DNA from 3 places in the Chryseobacterium sp. 22458 genome. Region 2 is predicted to be linked to each of the others. Evidence: riboswitches for the same ligand, from Rfam matches in the RefSeq annotation. Region 2 holds a riboswitch; each other region holds the start of a gene.
The links. A riboswitch is a leader RNA that binds a small molecule or an ion and turns the genes downstream of it on or off. The one in region 2 is predicted to bind cobalamin.

Region 1 (7,806 bases), on a different contig from region 2:
ACGGCATGCTCTTTACCTTTTATATGGTGTTCAGACCTCTGATACCGCTGGCGGAGTATGCCGTAAATTATAATTACATCGTCAACACCCTCTGTGTAAATAAAAGTAAACCTGAGATTCACTGCAACGGAAAATGTTACCTCAGCAAACAGCTGGCAAAGACCGGCGATTCAGAATCTTCACCTTTACAAAAAACAAAAAATTCAGGACAGAAAATCCTGGATATCTACATTCTTCCTGAAATTGCAGAAATCTCTGCTATGGAAAATTTTCCGTTTTTCCATTTCATATTCATTGATGAAACAGCTTATTCTTTTCTGTTTCTGAAATACATTTTCAAACCACCGGTTTTTTAAGGTATTCATATTATTATTCAACCACAAAAGTCACAGTGCATTTTCTTATTACATCAATAGTTTTAAGATTATGACCTTTGACAGGGCACTGGTATACATTAAAATAAGATTTTTAAAAACTTAAGTGCTCTTTATCCATACAGCATTTCACTTAAATAACTTAAGTGCTAAAATTTTGGTGCCTTTTGTGGTTAAAAACAACGCTGTTACAGCAATTCAAAATTAATCCAACTTAAAAAATCAACAATGAAAATTTATAAATTTTTATCACTATTCTTTATCGCCTTTACTTTATTCACTGTATCATCCTGTGATAGCAGCAGAGATGATGATAACCCGCAGGATACCACGCCGGGAAATATTCAGATCAAATTTGAAAACGGGTTTAATAATCTGGGAAATATTGTTTTAAACCAGACGGTGCAAACCTCATCACAGGGGCAAAAGCATAATTTTTCTTCCTTAAAATATGTCATAAGTAATATCACCCTGATCGATGAAGGCGGAAATGAATTTAAATACAATGAAAACAATCCGGATAAAGGAGCATTTATCGTAGATCAGGCAGATGCGGTAGCCGGCGTGGTGTATCTGAATTTAGCCGGGATTCCGAAAAATAATTATAAGAAGATCAGATTCGGATTGGGAATCAGTCAGAAAGCATATTTGCTGGGACAGGACGGTCAAGCAGAATTCTGGACCAAAGCCAAACAGAAAGGAATGTCATGGTCATGGGCTGCAGGGTATGTGTTTGTAAAACTTGAAGGAAAATACGGTGCTGATTCTGCTACTAAAGAATTCATGAATCACACCGGAAACATGGGAAATACAACAGCCAATAACACCCCGGATCTATACCGTGAGATTACGTTGAATCTGCCGGTTACTGTAAGAGTTACCGGAAACATCAGGCCTTCCATCCATATTTTAGCAGACCTGAATCAGTTTTTAAGTGGTGATAAAGCACTTGCCCTCACATCAGCTAATGATATGATGATGGGATCCAGCCAGCACCTTGTGGATGTTACCAATAACCTTACCAAAATGTTTAAAGTAGATCACGTTCACAATGATTAATTTTTCAATTAAAACGATACTGGTTCTGCTAGTGTTTCTTCTAGGTTGTATCTCCTGTTCTGATGAGGTCATACAGCCGCTGGAGAAAGATGAAGCTTACCGTTTACAGTTTCCCTCTTACTTTCCGGAAATGTCTTTTGACCAGTCTTCAAATCCTGTGACCAAAAACGGGGTAGAGTTAGGAAGAAAATTATTCTATGAAGGGAGGCTTTCCAGAAACAATACTATTTCATGTGGGTTCTGTCATATTCAGGAAAATGCTTTTACCCATCATGGCCATACGGTAAGCCATGGTGTGGATGACAGGATCGGGATCAGGAATGCACCCCCTATACAGAATATGGCTTTTTTGAAAAAATACATGTGGGACGGGGTGATCCATAATCTGAACGAACAGGCAATCAGCCCTATTACAGACGAAAATGAAATGGACAGCTCCATACCTGAAGCCATCTCAAAGCTCAAAAATGATCAGAAATATAAAAAGCTTTTCAGGGAAGCTTATGGAGATGAAACCATTACAGGAGAAAGGATTTTAAAAGCACTCTCACAGTTTATGGCCACACTGGTTTCTGCAGATTCAAAATATGACAGGTACAGACAGGGAAGGGAGCAGTTTACCTCGGAAGAATCCCAGGGTATGGCATTGTTTAATCAGAAATGCGCATCCTGCCATAGTGGAGAGCTGTTTACAGATGAAAGCTTCAGAAATACGGGAATGTATTACAATACTGAGTTTAAAGATGCAGGCCGCTACCGGGTCACCCTTGATCAGGCCGATTGGATGAAATTCCGGGTTCCAAGCCTGAGGAATATAGAATATACAAAGCCTTATATGCATGACGGAAGATTTTATACCCTGGAAGCAGTCCTCAATTTCTATTCGGACCATGTGGAAGATAATCCGAACCTTGATCCGCAGCTGAAACCAAACGGACGTACGGGAATTGCGATGAATAGCCAGGAAAAACAGCAGATCATAGCTTTCCTGAAAACACTGTCCGATAAAAGTTTTATATCCAATCCAAAATTTGCAGAATAAATGAGAGAAAACATGAAGAAGATAATATTGATAATAGGCCTGGTCTTATTCAATCTGAATCAGGCAAATACCGGAGACAGTGTTTATGTTGCTCCTGAAGGCTATAACGGGATCAGTTTTTATGATGATTGTGATGCCTGTGGCTGTGCTGCAGGAAACGGATCATCCGGTTTTGAATCTTTGCTGAATCCACAATTTATAGGAATCAAATATTTTGCACAGCATTATAAGGCCAAAGAGAATTTATTTATAAAAGACCTCACTCAGGATCAGTATTTCAATACACTTCAGATCTGGGGTAAAATTCCTGTGACAGAAAAGTTAAGTGTATATGCCAGTCTGCCATTTCACTTTCACGAAAAAAAGACCATGCAGGGCGATATCAGAATCAATGGAATCGGTGATCTTAATCTGATGGGAATTTACAGGCTGATGAAGTCGGGTGATAACTTTCACCAATTGAGCGGAGGTCTTGGAGTGAAAGTCCCCTTGGGTAAATTTGATGAAAAAGGGATATCCGGTGTCAATCCGAGCTTTCAACTGGGAACCGGAAGCTGGGATTATCAGGCTGCTTTGAACTATAAATTTCAAAAAAATAAAATAGCCGTATTGATCAATACAGATTATACCATTAAAACTGAAAACAAAAAACATTACCGCTTCGGAAACCAATGGAATTATGCAGCGACCGGATTTTATCAGATCTCGGCAAATGAAAAAACCATATTTTCTGCTAAAACCGGAATTCAGGGTGAAGTGTATGCACAGAATAAACAATTTGGTGAGGGTTTGCCCAATACTGCCGGAAGTGCATTATATGGAAAACTGGGATTTGAAGCCTCCTATAAAAGGTTCAGCCTGGGAAGTGAAGTGATGCTTCCGGTGTATACCCATCTTGCCGGTGGTGATATTGAAGCAAAATCAAGGTTCAGTATATTCCTGAATATTGGAATATGACGGATCATGTAATAAACATTTTATAGATACAGATATTTTTTATGAAATGTTTTTCTGTCCCAAATAAAGAATAAAAGAATTTGTACATTCTTGGTTAATAAAGAGAGGCTATTTCATTATTGGAATAGCCTTCTTTCTGATTTTGATAAAATATTAGGAGCTTACATTGAATGTAATAAGTGGTGCCAGCTGTCATTTTTATTCTGTTGACCTAAAATTATTTCTTTATTTAAAAGTATTTTTAAAGCCTCCGGATATATAATATTGTAAATCATTTTGTTGATAACAAGATATAGCAATAATTTTCTATCTTTGCCGAAGTTTGGTGAGCCGTAAAAAGCTCTTAAAAGGGAATCCGGTGAAAATCCGGGACAGACCCGCTGCTGTAAGCTCCGCACCAAAGTTTTTGAAGAATATATCCACTGTTTTTTAATGGGAAGGATTTCAAAAATGGAGTAAGTCAGAAGACCTGCCAGAAAATTAAACGTTTGACGCTTTCGTGGAATAAAGCTTAGAACAACAATGATTCTGTGCAGTGGCAGCTGTGCTTTGTCGTTGCGTTCTTATATCCATTAGCGTCATCATTACCCTGAATGAGCTAATGGTGGCAAAACTGATTACATCTCAATTTCATAAAATTGTTTTCACCGCTTTGGTGTTGACCTCTCACTTTTTGTTTTCCCAAACAAAGAAAAAAGACAGCTTAGAAACAGAGACCATTAAGGTTATCAGCCTTTACAAAAAGAATTTCAAAGAAATTATTCCTGCACAAATCATACAGGGAGAAGAGCTTGAAAGGCTTAATAGTCACTCTGTAGCAGATGCTCTGCGGTATTTTTCAGGAGTCCAGATCAAAGACTATGGAGGTATCGGAGGTTTAAAAACAATTAATATCCGCAGTATGGGAAGCCAGCATGTAGGCGTTTTCTACGATGGCATCCAACTGGGAAATGCACAAAATGGACTTGTTGACCTGGGAAGATATTCACTGGATGACCTGGAAGAAATATCGCTGTATAACGGGCAGAAAAGTGAAATCTTTCAACCTGCAAAAGATTTCGGTTCATCAGGATCCATCTATCTCCAGCCTAAAACACCTGTGTTTAAAGGAAACAGGAAAATGAATCTGGTCATAAGAGCAAAAAGTGCTTCCATAGATCTTTTCAACCCTTCATTCCGGTTGGAACAGAAAATTTCAGACAGAGTTTCCTCAAGCTTCAGCGGAGAATTTATGCAGAGTGACGGAATTTACAGATTTCGTTACGCCAAAAAATACCCGGACGGGCAGCAGGCTTATGATACCATTGCCAGAAGACAGGATTCGGATATTAAAGCAAAACGTTTTGAAACATCCGTCAACGGAATATTCAATAACGGAAGCTGGAATGTAAGGGGGTACGGATATATTTCAGACCGGGGAATGCCTGCGCCTATTGTTAATGGCCGCTTTGGGGGCAGGGGAGCAAGACTTTCAGATGAAAATTATTTCGTACAGGCCCATCTGAGAAAAAAGCTCTTCCCTAAATTTGAAACCCAGCTGAAAGCAAAATTTGCTTATGATTATACCCATTTCATGGATACCGTTCGTTCGCAATCTATCATTTATACAGATAATGTCTATATTCAAAGGGAAGTATATCTTTCTTCTTCCAATATCTATTCTATCACCCCGAATTGGGACGTCAGCCTGAACGGAGATTTCCAGTACAATAACCTGGATGCCAATCTGGACAATTTCTCTTATCCTACCCGTTATACTACATTAGTGGCTTTGGCAACCACATATCAGTGGAACAGGTTTAAAATTCTGGGAAGCCTTTTGGGAACATTCACTTTCGAAGAAGTAGAAAAGAACAAAAGACCGGGAGACAGAAGAGAATGGACGCCGGCTGTATTTATGAGCTATCAGCCTGAGATCATTCCTGAGCTTACCCTCAGGGCTTTTTACAAGAAAATCTTCAGACTGCCTACCTTTAATGATCTCTATTATACCAATATCGGAAATACGTACCTGAAGCCGGAATTTACTAATCAGTATGATGTAGGATTTACTTATAGAAAGAATTTTAACAGCAACAGTTTCTTTAAATTCTTTTATGTTAAAGCAGATGGTTACTACAATAAAGTACAGGATAAAATTGTAGCGGCACCAAACGGAAGTATGTTCCGTTGGCTGATGATGAATCTGGGACTGGTTGAAATTATAGGAACAGATGTGAATGTGCAGACTGAAATGCAGCTCGGAAAAGTAAGATTGAGACCCTTGCTTTCCTATACATATCAAAGTGCGAGAGATATGAGTGACCCGGAAGATACATTCTATCGCAATCAGATTCCTTATACACCATGGCATAACGGGGCATTCAGCCTTATGGCAGACTATAAAGACTGGAGTTTCAATTACAGTGCCATCTATGTGGGGAAGCGGTATGATGTGAACCAGGATAACATTCAGTACAATTATGTACAGCCCTGGTATACGCATGATCTTTCTGTTCAGAAAAAATTCAGCTGGGCGAATCATCAGTTTAAAGTAAGCCTTGAGATGAATAATATCTTCAATCAATACTATGATGTAGTGATCAACTATCCGATGCCTGGAAGAAATTTTAAACTTATTCTAAACTTCACCCTATGAGAAAACTAAACTTTTATTTTTTATTTCTTGTATTGGCTTTTCTTACTTCGTGCCGTACCGATGACATTATTGTCCGTCAGGAAGTGGTAGAAGGACTTCCTTCGGAAAATACAGTGATAAAAGGATTCTACATGCTGAATGAGGGGAATATGGGAAGTAATAAATGCACCCTCGATTTTTTCGATTATACCAAAGGAACCTATTACCGGAATATCTATGCGGAAATCAACCCCAATGTAGTGAAAGAGCTGGGGGATGTGGGAAATGATATCAAAGTCTACGGCAGTAAACTGTATATTGTAGTCAATGTTTCCAATAAAATTGAAGTATTGGATGCCAGAACGGCTAAGCGGATTACTTCCATTCCATTGCAGAACTGCAGATATTTAGCCTTCAAAGATGGAAAAGCCTATGCCAGCAGCTATGCAGGACCTGTAGCGATCAATCCTAAAGCACCAAAAGGAAAAGTAGTGGAAATAGATACCACCTCTCTTTCCATTCAACGTGAAGTTGTCGTGGGATATCAGCCTGAAGATATGGAAATTGTAGGAAATCAATTATTTGTTGCCAATTCCGGGGGCTATAAAGCTCCCAATTATGATAATACCGTTTCTGTAATAGATCTAAACAGTTTTACGGAAATCCGGAAGATAGATGTAGCCATTAATCTTCATCACATTAAAAAAGACAATTACGGGGATTTGTATGTAAGCTCAAGAGGTGATTACTATACGGTTCCTTCCAGTTTATATCTGGTAGATGCCACAACAGGTATGGTGAAGAAAGACTTTCACATCGCAGTAAGTGAAATGACCATTGTGAACGATAAACTTTATTTCTACGGAAATGAATTCAATTACAATACCCACAGCTATAAAAAAACCTTCGGGATCATAGATGTAAAAACCGAAGAGATTATCGCCAACCACATTTTTGACCAGGAATACGAGAATCTAATTAAAACACCTTACGGAATTGCAGTCAACCCAATCACAGAAGATATCTATATAACAGATGCCAGAAATTACGTGTCTATGGGCTTTGTATACTGCTTTGATAAAAACGGACATTTCAAATGGAAGACAGAAGGAGGAAATATTCCTGCCCACTTCGCTTTTTTATACAAATAATCAAAATTTAAGAAATGAGAAGAAATACCTTTACTTATTTAAAAATCGGGTTTTTATCATGTTTCCTTGTAGGAGTGATAGCCTGTAAACATAATGATGAGGATGAGTTTACATTTAGCGGTCTCGATGATTCTTATTCCATTGAGCGGTTAAAAGTTCTGACTATTCCTACCAATGCTTCGGGATCGGTCACATGGAGTATCAATGATTCTGTTATCTCCCAGAGTTCAGCCCTTGAGTTTATCAGCCCGAAGGCAAACGCCTATCCTCTGACTTTAAAAATCAATAATAAAGGAAACGAACAGGTTTACCATTCTAAAATAATCGTTACCAAAGAAAAAGTACCATACAGTAAATATATTGCCAAAGTATTGGAATTTCGACCTGCTGTAGGACAGTTTATGAATGAGATCCCTGAATATACTCCCGGAAATACGGCTGCCAATATACTTCAGAAAGCTAACGAGTCTTTGGTAGGGGGAAATTCTACCATGATCAGTTTGGGAGGATATGGCGGATATGTTGTTTTCGGATTTGATCATACTATTCCGAATCTGAATGGAAGAGACTTTAAAATTCTTGGAAATGCATTCTTTGGAAATGATG
Region 2 (7,806 bases):
TCATAGCTTTGTTTTTTAATTTTGTTGGGTGATTTGGTTCACTGAGGCTGTCAGTTCATTCCACGTATTGAGAAGTTCATCCAGGAAAAGTTTTCCTTTTTCTGTGATCTGATAATATTTTCTGGGTGGTCCCCCGGTAGATTCTTCCCATCTGTAGGAGAGAAACTCTCCGTTTTTAAGTCTTGTAAGAAGAGGGTAGAGGGTCCCTTCCACTACATCCAGTTTTCCTTTTTTCAGTTCATCAATAAGATCGGAAACATACATTTCACGGTTATTGATGAGACTTAGAATACAGAATTCCAGAATTCCTTTTCGCATTTGCGCTTTGGTATTTTCAGTATTCATCTTTGATAATTTTTGTTAATTAAGGTTATCGTTAGAAAAATGCCCCTAGCTAGTTGAGCGTATTCTAATTTTACATTACAAAGATATGTAAATAAAATGGTATTATGCAATACAAAGTAGTGGAATTTTAAAATAATTATTATAAGTAACTGATAATCAGTTTGTAATTTTTGTGCTGTAATTTTTGTGAAAATAAATTTAAGTAGAAAATAGTAAGATGTCTTTAAATTTTATATAAAAAAAATAGAATGTCAAAGTTTTAGAAAAGGAAATAAAAGAATGAAATACATATATGGTTTCACTAAAAAAGTGCGAAAAAAACAGATCTATAAAAAATAAAAAGGGGTAGAATTATTTGTATCTTTGGAAAAACAAAATGATGAATTTTAAAAATTTATTTAAACTCTATTTTGATGAAAGTAGGGTTTTTGGTCTTGATATTCTCCGGTTCTTTGCGATCATGTTTGTTGTTGTTGGCCACGGTTTGATATATATGCCAAGAATGGTTAAAGGAATTGTATCGTATTTTATTTTTGATGGAGTTACTATTTTTTTTGTTCTAAGTGGTTTTTTAATTGGAGGAATTTTAATTAAAGTACTGAATAAAGAATCATTTACCTTTAAAACATTGTTGGAGTTTTGGAAACGGAGATGGTTTAGAACACTTCCAGCCTATCTTTTAGTATTAATACTTTTACTTGGATTGAATATCATTTTTAATGAAAAATTTGTTTTTAATTCAGAAATTATAAAATACTTTTTATTTCTGCAGAATTTTAAAACACCTCACCCTTCTTTTTTCCCGGAAGCATGGAGTTTGAGTATTGAAGAGTGGTTTTATCTGATTTCGCCGATAATGATCTTTTCTTTAATCAATTTTTAAATTTAAGTGTAAAAAAAGCAGTCTTAATTACCATTATATCAATCATAGTATTTACTACATCTTTCAGAGCATATAGACTGTTATTCAATGTTTCTGTAACTGATATTGGCATCTGGGATTTATATTACAGGAAGCAGGTAATAACAAGGCTTGACAGTTTGATGTATGGTGTTTTAGCTGCATATGTTAAGGCTTACTACAATCGGTTTTTTGAAAGTTCAAAAAAATATTTTTTTTGTGCCGGCCTAATATTAATGGTTGTACATCAATATTATTTAAACTATGGAACCAATCCCTTTTTTGACCAAGTTTTAAGTTTTTCTTTTACATCAATTTCTACTATGTTTCTGATTCCCTTTTTAGATTCAGTAAAATCAGCTCCGAAAATCATTTTACAACCTATTACATACGTCAGTTTAACGTCCTATAGCATGTATCTTATACATTATTCGCTGGTTCAAAAGTGGATTATAGGTAAGGTTGATTTTTTTAAGAGTTCCATAATGTTAAATACAGGGGTAACTTTTAGTGTTTTTTTTATTCTTACAATAGGACTTTCAATTTTGATGTATAAATATTTTGAAATACCTACAACAAAATTAAGGGATGGACTGTTAAAGGGTAAGTCACAAAATATAGAAAGCATTTCTACATAAAAAGTCGGGAAGTTTTCATTTATTTCAAAGTATATAGTGGGAAAGAAGTTTTCAGAATGTAAAGAATTATAATGGTTTCAAATCCTTCAGATAATGGTTTTGAATTTTGAAATCGGTATTATGATTCGTATTTTTGTTATGAATTTAAAAACACTTCAAATCCATATACTATGACTATGAATCTATTCAATAAGTTTAAGAGTCTGTCGGCTTTCGTTGTTCTGGGACCTTTGTGCTTTGCACAATATCAGTTTGAAATCAAGAATGTTTCGAAAAATTATAGCGCTGTCATTCATTCTGAAAATTGTTATGAAAGCAGGTGTACAGACAAGGGAACAGTAGAACTGTTTAATAACAGCAATACCAAAGTGCAGACCTTTGTATCTGATGACCTGGTCATAGACCTAAAGCCGGATCAAAAGCCAAAGCCAGGAAAAATGATGGAGCTGACCAAAGACCAGAACTCTATTATCATAGATGATTTTAATTTTGACGGTACCGAAGATATAGCCGTAAGGAACGGAAATATGGGGAACTATCACAGTGCTTCTTATGATGTATATGTCTTCAACAGTACCAGAATGAGCTTTGTAAAAAGTAAAGAGCTTACAGACCTTGCATCAAACGGATTTGATTTTTTTGGTGTTGATTCCCAACGCAAACGCCTGACTACTTTCGGAAAATCCGGTTGCTGTGATCTTTTTACTACAGAATACGTCGTAATCCCCAATAAAGGGCTGGATAAAGTTTTTGAAAAAGAAGTGGATATGACCAATGAAGATCGTGTAAAAGTGATTACGAAAGAAAAAATAAAGAATAAATGGGTAACCAAAACCAAGATTTACTCATCAGAAGAATATAATAAATTAAAGTAAGATGAAGATACAGAAAGAGATCGATTTTATTCTGGCCGTAGATGCCCTGAAGAATGTTCAAAGAAGGAATTATAATGCGGATGATACCAGAAGAGAGAATACAGCAGAACACTCATGGCAGATCATTATCCTGGCGCAGATCCTTTATCCCTATGCTAAAAACCGGGCAGATATCGATCTTTTAAGGGTGATCAGAATGCTTTCCATTCATGATCTGGTAGAAATTGAAGCGGGAGATACATTTCTTTTTGATGAAAAAGCCATGGTAGGAAAGTTTGAGCGTGAAAAAGCCTCGGCACAAAAAATCTTTGGAATCCTGGATGAACCTTTGCGTACGGAATTCTTTAATCTGTGGCTTGAGTTTGAAGAAGAGAAAACACCGGATGCTATTTTTGCGTGTTCCATTGATAGAATCATGCCGTTTATTCTGAACTCCCATACCTCAGGAAAAAGCTGGACAGAAGCCGGGGTTACCGAAAAACAAATCAGAAATATGCTTGAAAATGCAATTACAAGAGCTTCGGATGAAATGGGGGAGGCTTTTGAGCTGCTGCTGAACAGAAGCCTGGAAACTGAAAAGGTTTTAAAGTAAATATTTTAAGCAGGAAAATAATAGATTCGGGCGGCCAAAGGCCGCCCGAATCTATTTATAAAATCTGAATTGGTTTTTTGAATTCATCAATGGCAACAAAAGTGAAGTCACCTACGATAGCCTTTTCTCTTTCATAAGAATACATCTGCTCTGTGTAGATCTCAACACTTACTTTCATACTGGTTTTTCCAACGTATGAAACTCTTCCGATCAGTTCTACAATCGTTCCGGCAGGAATAGGCTTTTTAAAATCGATCTTGTCACTGCTTACGGTTACTACTCTCTTTCTTGCAAAACGGGTAGCTGCAATAAAGGCTACTTCATCCATCAGCTGCATGGCTGTACCTCCGAAAAGAGTATCATAATGGTTGGTGGTGTTTGGGAAAACCGCTTTAAAGATTCTGGTTTCGGCAGCTTCAATTCTTTCTTCTGTAGTCATATTTCATTATTAATTAAAGCGAAATGAAATTGTATCAAAACAACAGAATAATGACAGGAACCTGGGAAATTCCTGAAACAATCCATCAGATCAATAAAACTTCAGATCGCGAAAGTTTTTTGTTTAAGAAAAAGGCAGGTCTCCTGACTTGTAACATCTTTTATCTCCTTCCCATGCCTCGCACAGTGGATCTTTTGATAAAGATTTCAGTTACTTACAGTTGCGCGACAGTCCGTGATTTTCACACGGTTCCCTTTTAATCTGCTGCTAGGCAGAACCAGTTTCTGTGATGAATAAGCGTTAAACTTTTCGGGGGCAAAAATAATGAATTTATTCCGGATTATGGTAAATAATCTGGCTGATCACTCTTCCTTTCTTGATGGTCCACAGGGTAGTATATCTGTTTTCCCCGGTACCATTGATCATATAAAGAAAAATATTATCATTGTCTAGGGCGGTTACTCCTACGTTTTCAAAATCCATAGTCGGCTGAAACATATTCTTGATCGCTTCTCTTACGAAAACCGAACCTCTTCCCGGCTGTTGTACCCGGATCGATTTGATCTCTGTCATTCCTTCAGGAAGATCATTCCCTATTCCCCATGGCTTTACTTTGTCGATGGTAAGAAGTTTGCCTTCTGCATCTTTTTCTTTCTTACGGTAACCGGCATTGGAAGGGTAGACATCGATCACTACTTTGCTTCTCTGGGCTGTAGGAACCTTCGGGTCGGAGTTGTCTGTGAAGATCATTGATCTCCCGTTCTTAGACTTCGATGGGGTATAGGCCGGAAGCTGGTCTATATAAGCAATCCGTTCTTTATTTACCATCCCTTCCCTGTCAAGGGTTTCGTAGCGTACAAACGGCTTATCTTCATCCTGTTTTTCAGGATATTTGATCCAGATCCATTCCGTTTCTCCGGGAGCGGGCTTTACATAAACAAATACATCCCCTTTACGCATACGGATTTTATCTACAATTTTTCTGTAGTTATCTTTATGTACACGTACATTGGCATATCCTTCCTCTGCTTTTACAACTCCAAAAGGAACCTTATTCTGGCCTTTAACAAAGGTTAGAGAAAAAATACTGAATGCGGACAGATAAAATGCTTTGTTGATGAAAGTCATTGCGAAAATTTTTTGATCCCCAAATATATAAATTAAATGCGGAAGAGAATGATCTTGCAGTACTTCCTGCTATCTTTTATGATTCAGATGTCTGTTTTGAAGGCCCATAAATAGATTCGGGGGCATTTTTAAGGAAATATGAAAATATTCCGTAGAAAAGAAGAATGACCAGAAATAAAACGGCCGCTAAATAAAAAGCAGTTCCAAAACCATAACTGATCGTTACTCCGCCCCCTAATCCCATTCCGATTGTATTGTTTCCAAGTCCCTCCATTTTGGATTGAAAGGTCCAGTAAAATATTAAAAAAGAAAGAAGGCCTATCAAAGAAAATACAATATGATACAGGTATTTCTTCCTGACACTTTTTATCAGCTGAACAATAATTCCTGCAATGGCAGCCAGAAATGCAATAATAATAAGAGGGCTGGGAGGAATATTTTCATTATCTTTTTTATCCTGGGATTCATTCAACGGCGAATATTCACTGTCTGTATCTGATGACTGACTGGCGGTCTCATTCCCGAATGCAGAACCAAAAGGGGAGTTCTTTTTCAGGTTTTCTTTCATCCGTTTACTCATATCTTTTTTGGAAACTCCCGTGATCAGATCTGTTCCTTTGAGAGACATCAAAGTGGTGTCACCACATTTTATCAGAAAAAAAGGAAAGAAAAAACACAGGATGATCACCGTATAACTTGGTATCGGCAACAGATCTGAAAGTACTTTTAATGGTTTCATAAATTATTGTTTTCCTTAAAAATAGGAAAAATATCAGATAAGACATAAAAAAGAGAGCACTTATCAGTACTCTCTCTTTGTTTATTTGCGTTAATGTAATTTCAAATCACTTAAATTCTCTCAAGCTCATCCGCATCAATCGTCGTCTTAAATGTGCCGTAATTGACAATCACCTTGTTTCTGGAAATCTTTTCAATCGTTCCTACACTTGTACTTCCTGTGATACGCACACGCTGGCCTATCTTCATCCAGACGGCACGATCGCTTTTACGTTTCTCTTCAAGCTTTTCATTGGTTTCGGCAATTTTTTCAATGACCTCTTCCTTTTTAAGCTGCTGAGTGATCTTTCTCTTTACAACCTGAAGGCGTTTTGATTCATCTTTGTCTGCCCCAAGCTTTCTGAATTTTTCCTGTTCCAGCAGTTTTACAAAGTCTTTCACAACATCTTTTCTCGACTTTCCTTTGGTATAGCTGTCAATGAAAGTCTCAATTTTGTTTCCAAACTGAAGCTTACGATGCTCCTCTTCATACAGTTTCTGGAAATTAAACAGTTTCTGCTGAAGCTGGTCGTTCAGTTTCTGAAGGTTATCACGCTTATCTTCTACAGATTCTTTTCGTTCAGCAAGGTCGGATTTCAGTTTTTCAACTTCGAACTTTTCCTGCTGCAGCTTTACGATCGTTTTATCCAGATTCACAATATCATGTTCCACCTTTTTCTTGGCAGAATGAATAATAAACCTCGGGATTTTGTTCTTCTCAGCCACCTCAAAAGTAAATGAACTTCCTGCCTGACCTACTTCCAGCTTATACATCGGTTCCAGCGTCTCTTCATTGAAAAGCATTGCCGCATTCTGAGCATTGGGAAGCTGTTCTATAACCAGTTTAATATTGGTATAGTGCGTAGTGATGATGGCAAAACTCTTCTTATCATAGAAAAACTCCATGAAACTTTCTGCCAAAGCCCCGCCCAATTCAGGATCGGAACCGGTTCCAAACTCATCAATCAGTAGAAGGGTGTCTGAATCTGCCTCACGAATGATCCCGGACATTTTCTTCAATCTTGATGAATAGGTTGATAAATGGTTTTCAATGGATTGATTATCACCGATATCGGTCATAATTTTCTCGAAAAAGAACATCTCTGATTTCGGATGAACAGGAACCAGGATACCGCTCTGAATCATCAGTTGCAATAATCCAACGGTCTTCAGAGTAATTGATTTTCCTCCTGCATTCGGTCCGGAAATACAGATGATTCTGTTGTGTTCCGTTAAAGTCAGGGTTTGTGGGTGGATCGTTTTATTCTCTACTTTGTTTCTCAGCCATAACAGTGGATGAAAGGCATCCCTTAATCTCAATGTTTTATGACGGTTGATCTTTGGAAGCACTCCATTGATCAGGTCTGCAAACTTAGCCTTAGCCCTTACCAGATCAAGGTCAAAAATATACACCTGATATCTCCAGAGTTGAGGTTGAAACTCTGCCAGTTCAGCAGTAAGCTTTCTCAGGACCTTATCGATTTCCTTTTTCTCTTCCTCTTCATTCTCACGAAGCTTGAAGTAGTGTTTTACAACACTGTCCGGTTGAATATAAGTGATAGAACCGGTTTTGGAAATTCCCAGGGTTCTTCCGGGAACTCTTTTCTTAAATCCGGATTTTACTGCTAAAACCCTTTGATCATCAATGATTGTTTCCCGTATATCATCCAGAAAGTCGCTCTGCCCATACGTGGTAAGAGCTCTGTTGAAGTTTTCCTGAATCGCTTTTTTAGCATGCTGGATTTCAGTTCTTATACCTTTTAAAGTTGGGGAAGCCTCACTTTTTACTTCACCAAAACGGTTGAAAACCTTATCTACCTTTTCAATAATCTCTTTTCTGAATTCCAGTACTGAAGCTTCTTCCATAAGGGTAGGAAAAGTTTCCGGCATGGTAGGAAAGAACTTTTGCAGTTTTCCGATCTGTTCCGTGATGGTTTTGATTTTGATGAAAGCACTGTTTTCCAGACGGTAATTTTCAATCAGCATCAGTTTCAGCTCACTTTCAATATCTTCATATTCATCAAACGGAATCGCATTTGAACTTTCAAAACTCGACAGATATTCTGAGGTTTTTTTCAGTGAAAGTTCCGCCTCGTCAATTTCCATCGGAC
Region 3 (7,806 bases), on a different contig from region 2:
ATAAATTCGGTCCCAATTCTATTGAAGTGGAAGATGTTTACATCAGACTGGATCAGGATCTGGCAGAATTTTTCAAATATCTGGATTCAAAAGTAGGAAAAGGTGAATACACTGTTTTTCTTTCTGCTGACCATGGTGGAGCGCATTCTGTAGGCTTCCTTAAAGAGCATAAGATCCCGACAGGTTTCTTCGGCGAAGGAGCAGAAAAGAACCTTAACCAAAAGCTTAAAGATAAATTCGGGGCTGATAAACTGATCAACGCAATCGATAATTATCAGATTTATTTTGACAGAAAAGTATTGGCAGATTCTAAGCTTGAGCTGGATGATGTAAGAAATTACACGGTAAAAGAACTTGAAAAAGATCCTACTGTGCTCTATGCTGTTTCTGTAGATAAAGTGCAGGAATCAAGCATTCCGGAACCGATCAAACAAAGAATTATCAATGGAATCAACAGACAGAGAAGCGGAGATATCCAGCTGATTTCTCATGATTCTATGCTTCCGCCATATTCTAAAACCGGAACTACCCATAGCGTATGGAATTCTTACGATTCACACATTCCGTTGATCTTTATGGGATGGGGGGTGAAGCAGGGAGAAAGTAACAAGGCGTATCATATGACTGATATTGCACCTACAGTATCTTCTCTATTGAAAATTCAGTTCCCAAGCGGAAGTGTAGGAAATCCTATCACGGAGGTTATCGGTCAGTAAACTGAATATAAATAATATCAAAAAACATTCCTGCGGGAATGTTTTTTTGTTTATATGCTATAAAGTGCGGATCATTTGCTGTATATCCTTTTGATAAGTCCTGTTCTGTTTTCTTATTTTCAAAATAAAATATAACAAAATACTGATGATCAGGATTCCGATAATTCCGGCAATAATTTTCACAGAGCGGTAATAAGATTTTAGTTTTCTGTTTTTTACAGCACTTTCTTTATTGTAGTTATCAATGGACTGATTAATGGATGCCAGTTCATTTTGCTTCCTTTTGAAGTGCATCTCAAAGTATTTCTTATTATAAAACTGGTACAGGTTCTGTTTTCCCATTGCCAGGTAGTTATCTGCCATTTCTTTATAAATTCCTTCATTGAGGATAATATCGCCGGTGTTTTTGCTGAGGTTTTCAGCTTTTAGTAAAAGATCAAGGGCTGTCCGGTTTTCACGTTTCTGTTTATGTACTTCCGACATTCCTTTCAGGGCAAAGGCTTCCAGGCTTTTAGCATGGTTTTTCCGGGCATAGTTGATAGATTGTACAAATGCCTGCTGTGCCTTATCAATCTGATCCAGGTTGAGATAGCAATAGCCGATATTGTAATAGACGACACTCATATTGGAATAAGTAGTTGTTTTTACAGGAACCTTTTCGAAATTGGCTATTGAGATCAGAAATTTTTCAAGGGCAATTTCAGAATTCGACTGGCTTTTATAGATCATTCCTCTTATGGCGTAGCTTGTGGCTGTTTCTATATACTTTTCCGGTGTTCTGTCCGGAATTTTTGCCAGATACTGATCTGCTTCATTCAGGGTTTCAAGGCTTTTGCTGAAAAGTTCCATTTGCTGGTACTGTATGGCTACCATAACCAAAACGCTGACCTGCTTTTTAGGATCATTTATTTTTTGTGAAAGTTCTTTAGCTTTTAAAATATATTTCAATGATTCATTAAAATCCCTCTTCGCAATATTGGCAGTGGAAAGCAGCATATATATTTCAATGGAGGTATTGATGTCATTGTTCTGTTTTAATAAATTTTTTCCGATCCGTATAGCATTGTCAGGATTATCATAAATTTCAAGACGTGCTTTTTTTATGACAGCATTATTTCCGCCATGTTGTGCCTTCATAAAGATACAAAAGCACAGGCAGACAATTATTGTAAAGACGGGCTTCATGATGTTTTGTTTTTACTGATTTCCTGAATATAGGCATTGGGAGACATCCCGGTAACCGATTTGAAAACCGTAGTAAAGGCACTATGCGATGAAAACCCGGAATATTCAGCCAGATAACTTACTTTATAATTAAGAAATAAGGGTTCTGTTCTCAGAAGATGAGCAATATGGTTGATTCTTAATTCGTTAATATACCCGTTGAAATTCTTTCCTTTGCCGGTATTAATGACTTCAGAGAGGTATTTGGTATTGATCTCCATTTGGGAAGAAAGTGCGGATAGTGACATATTTTTATTCAGATAACGATCAGATTGTTCGAATTCTTCAAGTTTCTTGAGAATTTCTTCCTCTTTTTCCTTTGAAATTTTACCAGAGTCTTTCCCCGGGACTTTTTCTGCAACTTCAGCCTTTTCTATTGACTGGTTTGTCAGAGAGCCGGCTTTCTGTTTCAGTTGGCTCTGCTTTTCAAAAAAATCAAATTGCTTTTTTAAGTCTTTATTTTTATTTCTGATGATCAGGAAAAAGACCAGTAATCCGATGAAGGTCAAAAATAAGGTAAGTATAAATAACCAGAGCGATCTTGAATAATTCTGCTTTTGAAACTCAAGATTTTTATTCTGGTTGGTTTCCATGAGCTTTACAATATACCGTATCCCTTCTCTTGTATGAGCATCGTTCTGGGACTTCAGGTCAGTATAGGATTTATTGTATTGGTGATATTTTACATCGTCATGGAGAGCAAAGTAATTCCTTGACAGAGATTCATAGATTTTGACTTTTAAATTGTTGAAAGGCAGCTTTTCGATCAGTGATAGACCTGTTTCCAGTTTTTCAGCAGATGTTGTATAATCCTGTTTTAAAAAATAATATCGGGATAAGCTTTCATACGCTAAACTGAGAAGGAAGGGCGAATTTTTTCTTTGTTCAAGGTCCGAAATCACATTTTCTATAAGTTGTTTAGATGCTTCCAGGTTATTTTGTCTCATCAGATAGGAAGACCGGAAGACAGCGTTTTCAATCCTTATGATCCTGTTCTCTTCATCATGATGGGTAAGGTATTGGTCACTTTTAGCGAGATTTTCCAATCCTGCACGATAATTTTTATTAATTCCAAAGTTGATAGCCTGCAGTTGGAAAAGCTTGGCAGCTGTGGTTTTTAATTTCGGATCCGTACTTTTTGCTAGCCTGGAATCAGATAAAAGGGCTGTAATGATTTTCTTTGACTGGTTATACAATCCCAGATTCTGATATTGATCGGCAAGGCTATAATCTCCAAAAACCTGTAAGAAATAAGAAAGATCTTTTTTCAGATCAGCATCTTCTTTTTGAGAATAAATATTGACTGACTGTACATAGTCACCTTTCATAGCAAATGCCTGTGAAATGATGTTTTGGAGTATTATTTTATGCTCCGTTCCCTGGTCACTTACAAGAAGCCCCTGTGAATAGCTGATGCAGTCGTCAGGATTCTGATAGAGTTTCTGGAATGCCTTATCTGCCAGAATCTTGAAGTCGGGGCCGGATTGTCCATTAATCACAATGGAATACAGTATAAACAGCAACCCTAAAATCCGTCCACTACTTTCAATCATTTTTCCGGATAATATATTGCTTTTTAATTTTTTTTGAATGATTCTTCTGAAATCTGCTTTCAAAATGAATTGTTTTTATATTGTTTGTTATCAGTATTTTATGTTTTTAATTCTTTTAAAATTCATGAATTGTGAAAGTCAAATCCTTTCATTTTGGTAAATATAAGATTAATATTGTTTTCAATAATTCCAAATACTAAATATAATAATATATGAGAAAAAGTTACAAAATGTCAATGAAAGTATTGGTTGCTTATTTCTTTCTTAATTTTAATCTGACTGAAGCACAGCTTACGGTAATGGGCCTTGGAAATTATAATGTAGGCTCAGTTTCTGACAGTGGAATCGTGAGTATGCATACCAGTGCCGGCGGAATATATAAATGGACTGCCGCAGGAGGACTCGAACAGATAGGAATGATTTCCAACGGATATCCGGCTGCAGGAAGAACGGTTGTTTCCAATGACGGAAAGAAAATAGCTTCTTCAGTTACCAATACTGCAACAGGCTTTAATGAGATATCAACTTATGATATAGCTACCTCTACATGGGTAAACAGAGGAGGGCTTGTACCTACCGGCTGGGATGGGAGCGTAAGCTCTACATGGGGAATGTCTCCGGACGGAAATACGATTGTAGGACTGGGCTTTCTTACAGCAGCCAATGCACATGCTGTGAAATGGGATGAAACCGGTGGAGTGGTAGATCTGGGAAGTATAGTGCCGGGAAGAAGTTCAAGAGCAAATGCCATCAGTGCCAACGGAATGGTGATCGTAGGATGGCAGGATGAGCCAACAGGTACGAGAAGCGGTGCAAAATGGGTAGACGGAACAGAGACGTTTATTACAGATGGTAACGGGAATAATGTAGGTGAAGCCGGTGGTATTTCTGCTGACGGAAACACGATCATAGGGGCCGGAAATCCTAATCCTTATGTCTGGAATGCAACCAACGGGCTCACTTATATAACGCATCCCAATGCTTCATTCTTTTTCAAAGGAGGGGCTACAGGAATTTCTGCAGACGGTACAAAGGTTATTGGATACTACAGAGCATTCGGAGCACCGCCAATGTCAGGGGAAGGTTTTATCTGGACATCGGAAAGCGGACGTATCAATCTGAATGATTATACAGTGGGATTAGGTATTAATACCAACGGAGTAACGATGGGCCTCCCTCTTGCTATTTCCCAGGACGGAAAGAAAATTGCAGGTATGGGGACTGATTCTTCCAATCAGATGGTTGCTTTTTATCTGGATCTTACCAGCTACCTGTCTACCAAAGAAGCAGTGAAAGATAAAAACATGATCAGTATTTATCCTAATCCGGTTGCTGATGTTCTGTATTTCAAGGGAACAGGAAAAATTGAAAAAGCGGAAATATATAATATGGTCGGGCAAAAAGTGAAAACATTTGATGCTATAGAAGACCGTATCGATGTATCATCTTTATCGAAAGGGGATTATATTCTTCAATACTCAATTAAAAGAGGGCAACAACAGACTTATAAATTCATCAAAAGATAATTTTCATATTAAATACAAGTAGTGGTATGAACAGCTGTTTTCAGTAATGAGAACAGCTGCTCTTTTTATTTATATGGAAAACATAGTGTTTTGGTGGTTTTTGTCTAATACATTTAAAAAACTATCTTTGCAAAAATTTTGGTTTCCAGTATTTTGGAATGAAAAGGGAATCGGGTGAAACTCCCGGACTGTCCCCGCAACTGTAAATCGCAATAGAAATTTCTGTAAAAAACCACTGTGAAAACGGGAAGGTACAGAAAGCGAAAGTCAGGAGACCTGCCGGAATTATAATTTTAAAAAAAACATATTGCTTTCGGAGGAAAAGTAAAAGAATATGGGTATAAAAAGATCTTTAGTACTGTTTTTTTCGTCTTATGGCTGTTTTCTTTTAGCACAGGAGAAGGCCATAGATACTGTTTATGTTTTCGACAATCAGATGAGCAGAGTGAAGCTCTTTCATCCCGTGAAAACCATCCCGGCAGAAGAAGTTGAAAAAAACTCAACCAACCTTTCCGAACTTCTCAGATTTCAATCTCAGGTTTATATTAAAGAAAATGGACGTGGAGCGGTTTCTTCTCCATCTTTCAGAGGAACTACGGCACAGCAGACCGCTTTTGTTTGGAACGGAATCAATATCAACTCTAATTTTTTAGGACAGGGCGATATCAATAATATTGCTGCGTTCGGCTATGACCAGATCGGAATAAAAGCCGGCGGAGGAAGTGTTATCTATGGCAGCGGAGCCATTGGCGGAAGTATTCACCTCAATAATACTCTTGACTTTAATAAAGGTTTTCACGGAGCTCTGTTTTCTGAAGTAGCTTCTTTTAATACCTATAATAACTTTGTGAAAGGTTCTTACAGTAATGATAAGTTCAGTTTTAAGGTTTCGGGAAATTATTCTGTAAGTGAGAATAACTATGAAGTGGATGATATGAAGTTTATTAATACAAATGGACGTTATTACAATACAACCTTCAATGTAGGAGCTTCGTATAAAATAGCTGATGATCATAAAATTTCGTGGCAGAGTCAGTTTTTTGATTCCTCACAGCACTATCCCGTATACGAGGATACGGCAATAAAAACAAAATATGAAACCCAGAGTGTAAGAAGTCTGCTTGCCTGGGACTGGAATAAAACGAAATTCAGCAACTCATTCAAAGCTGCTTATACGGAAGAAAATTTTCAGTATTTCGGTTCCCTGGATTTGCCTAAATCAAGCGGTGGTACCGGAAAAAATTACATCCTGAAAAATGATTTCAATTATTTCCTGAATTCAAAATGGAATATTAACGTGATCGGAGAGTTTCAGGTAAATAAAGGAGAAGGCTATCAGAGCGGAATAAGAAATGTAAGCCGAAATGTAGGGTCTATTGCCGGATTATTGAGATATTTTGCCACAAAAGACTTACGTTTTGAAGGAGGAATAAAAAAAGATTTTGTAGAAGATGTCAACTCTCCGGTGATGTATTCCGTCTCCGGAAAATGGAATGCTGTAAAATGGTATGATGTAAGCTTTAATGTGTCAAAAAACTTCAGATATCCGTCATTTAATGATATTTATTATGAGCCGGGAGGAAACAAGGATTTAAAACCGGAAACTTCTACTCAGGCAGATATGACCCATGAATTTAAAATAGGAGCCTTCAGGCTTACGCTGTCTCCTTACTATATGGGAGCCACTAACCTTATTGCCTGGTTGCCGACCGCTATGGGATATTGGCAGGCTTTTAATATCAGTAAAACAGAATCTTACGGGTTGGAATCCCAGTTGTCTTTTAACAAGCAATTCGGTAGTCATAAGTTTAAAGCAAATGTAGGTTATTATTATACAAGATCTATTGATAAAGAAACCCAGAAGCAGAGACCTTATGTTCCGATGCACAGAGGAGTGGCCAACATTGATTATGAATATGGCTTTTTAAAATTCTTCGCACAAGGACAATTGAATGGATTAACGTATACTGATGCTGATGAACATAGAATGACAGCTATTGATCCTTACTTTATTTTAAATGCCGGCATTTCAGCTACAGTTTTGAAAAAGTATACCTTAGGACTTAAAGTAAATAATATAACAGATACTTATTATAAAACTGTTGCTTTTTATCCTTTACCTAAAAGAAACTATAGTATTTATGCAGCAATCAATTTTTAAAAATTAAAATTAATATATTATGAGAATAACTAGGTTTTTAACTGTATTATTCGCCTTCGCACTACTATTTAATATATCATGTAGCAGCGACAGCATTACTTTTGATGAGTCACCAATCACTTATCAGAACGGATATTTTATTGCCAATGAAGGAAACTTTAATTCTTACGGAGCGAATATTATGTTCCTTACGAGAGATCTGTCTCTTAAGCAAGATAATATCTATGCTTATAACAATGGTTCTACTGAACCGTTAGGTGATGTGCTTCAGACCATTGCTTTTAATGGAAATAATGCCTATCTGGTAATGAACAATTCTAATAAGATTGTGATTGTAGACCGTTTTACCTTTAAAAAAGTAGGAGAGATTAAAGAGCAGCTGAATAACCCAAGAGGTATTGCTTTTGCCAATGGGTTTATTTATGTTGTAAATAATAATTTAAATGTTGGAGGCGCTAAAAGTGTTACAAAGTATAAAATCTCTGACAAATCGTTTGTAAAGAAAATTGACTTTACAGAGAGCATAGACAAAGTGGTAGAAGCCGGAGGAAATATTTTTGTTCAGAATGCTACTTTTGGATACGGAAATAAAATTACCTATATCAATACTTCCACAGACGCAACGA

Region 1: it holds a riboswitch for cobalamin, as region 2 does, so the genes downstream of both, ACTJJF_RS11685 (TonB-dependent receptor plug domain-containing protein) here and ACTJJF_RS00290 (acyl-CoA thioesterase) in region 2, are expected to answer to the same signal.
Region 3: it holds a riboswitch for cobalamin, as region 2 does, so the genes downstream of both, ACTJJF_RS21075 (TonB-dependent receptor plug domain-containing protein) here and ACTJJF_RS00290 (acyl-CoA thioesterase) in region 2, are expected to answer to the same signal.

The regions. Positions count from the first base shown of each region.
Region 1 is NZ_JBQEOA010000003.1:148,879-156,684, reverse strand. Features, by position in the region: gene ACTJJF_RS11705 (hypothetical protein) at 1-356, shown strand, start outside; gene ACTJJF_RS11700 (MbnP family protein) at 603-1,433, shown strand; gene ACTJJF_RS11695 (cytochrome-c peroxidase) at 1,426-2,475, shown strand; gene ACTJJF_RS11690 (transporter) at 2,488-3,432, shown strand; cobalamin riboswitch at 3,739-3,923, shown strand; gene ACTJJF_RS11685 (TonB-dependent receptor plug domain-containing protein) at 4,034-6,070, shown strand; gene ACTJJF_RS11680 (YncE family protein) at 6,067-7,200, shown strand; gene ACTJJF_RS11675 (cell surface protein) at 7,215-7,806, shown strand, end outside.
Region 2 is NZ_JBQEOA010000001.1:53,802-61,607, forward strand. Features, by position in the region: gene ACTJJF_RS00265 (PspC domain-containing protein) at 1-4, opposite strand, end outside; gene ACTJJF_RS00270 (PadR family transcriptional regulator) at 16-345, opposite strand; gene ACTJJF_RS00275 (acyltransferase family protein) at 722-1,228, shown strand; gene ACTJJF_RS00280 (XAC2610-related protein) at 2,055-2,759, shown strand; gene ACTJJF_RS00285 (HD domain-containing protein) at 2,761-3,351, shown strand; gene ACTJJF_RS00290 (acyl-CoA thioesterase) at 3,407-3,790, opposite strand; cobalamin riboswitch at 3,907-4,087, opposite strand; gene ACTJJF_RS00295 (hypothetical protein) at 4,121-4,918, opposite strand; gene ACTJJF_RS00300 (hypothetical protein) at 4,995-5,657, opposite strand; gene ACTJJF_RS00305 (endonuclease MutS2) at 5,768-7,806, opposite strand, start outside.
Region 3 is NZ_JBQEOA010000008.1:118,712-126,517, reverse strand. Features, by position in the region: gene pafA (alkaline phosphatase PafA) at 1-716, shown strand, start outside; gene ACTJJF_RS21090 (hypothetical protein) at 774-1,901, opposite strand; gene ACTJJF_RS21085 (helix-turn-helix domain-containing protein) at 1,898-3,556, opposite strand; gene ACTJJF_RS21080 (T9SS type A sorting domain-containing protein) at 3,706-5,019, shown strand; cobalamin riboswitch at 5,142-5,317, shown strand; gene ACTJJF_RS21075 (TonB-dependent receptor plug domain-containing protein) at 5,354-7,180, shown strand; gene ACTJJF_RS21070 (DUF5074 domain-containing protein) at 7,200-7,806, shown strand, end outside.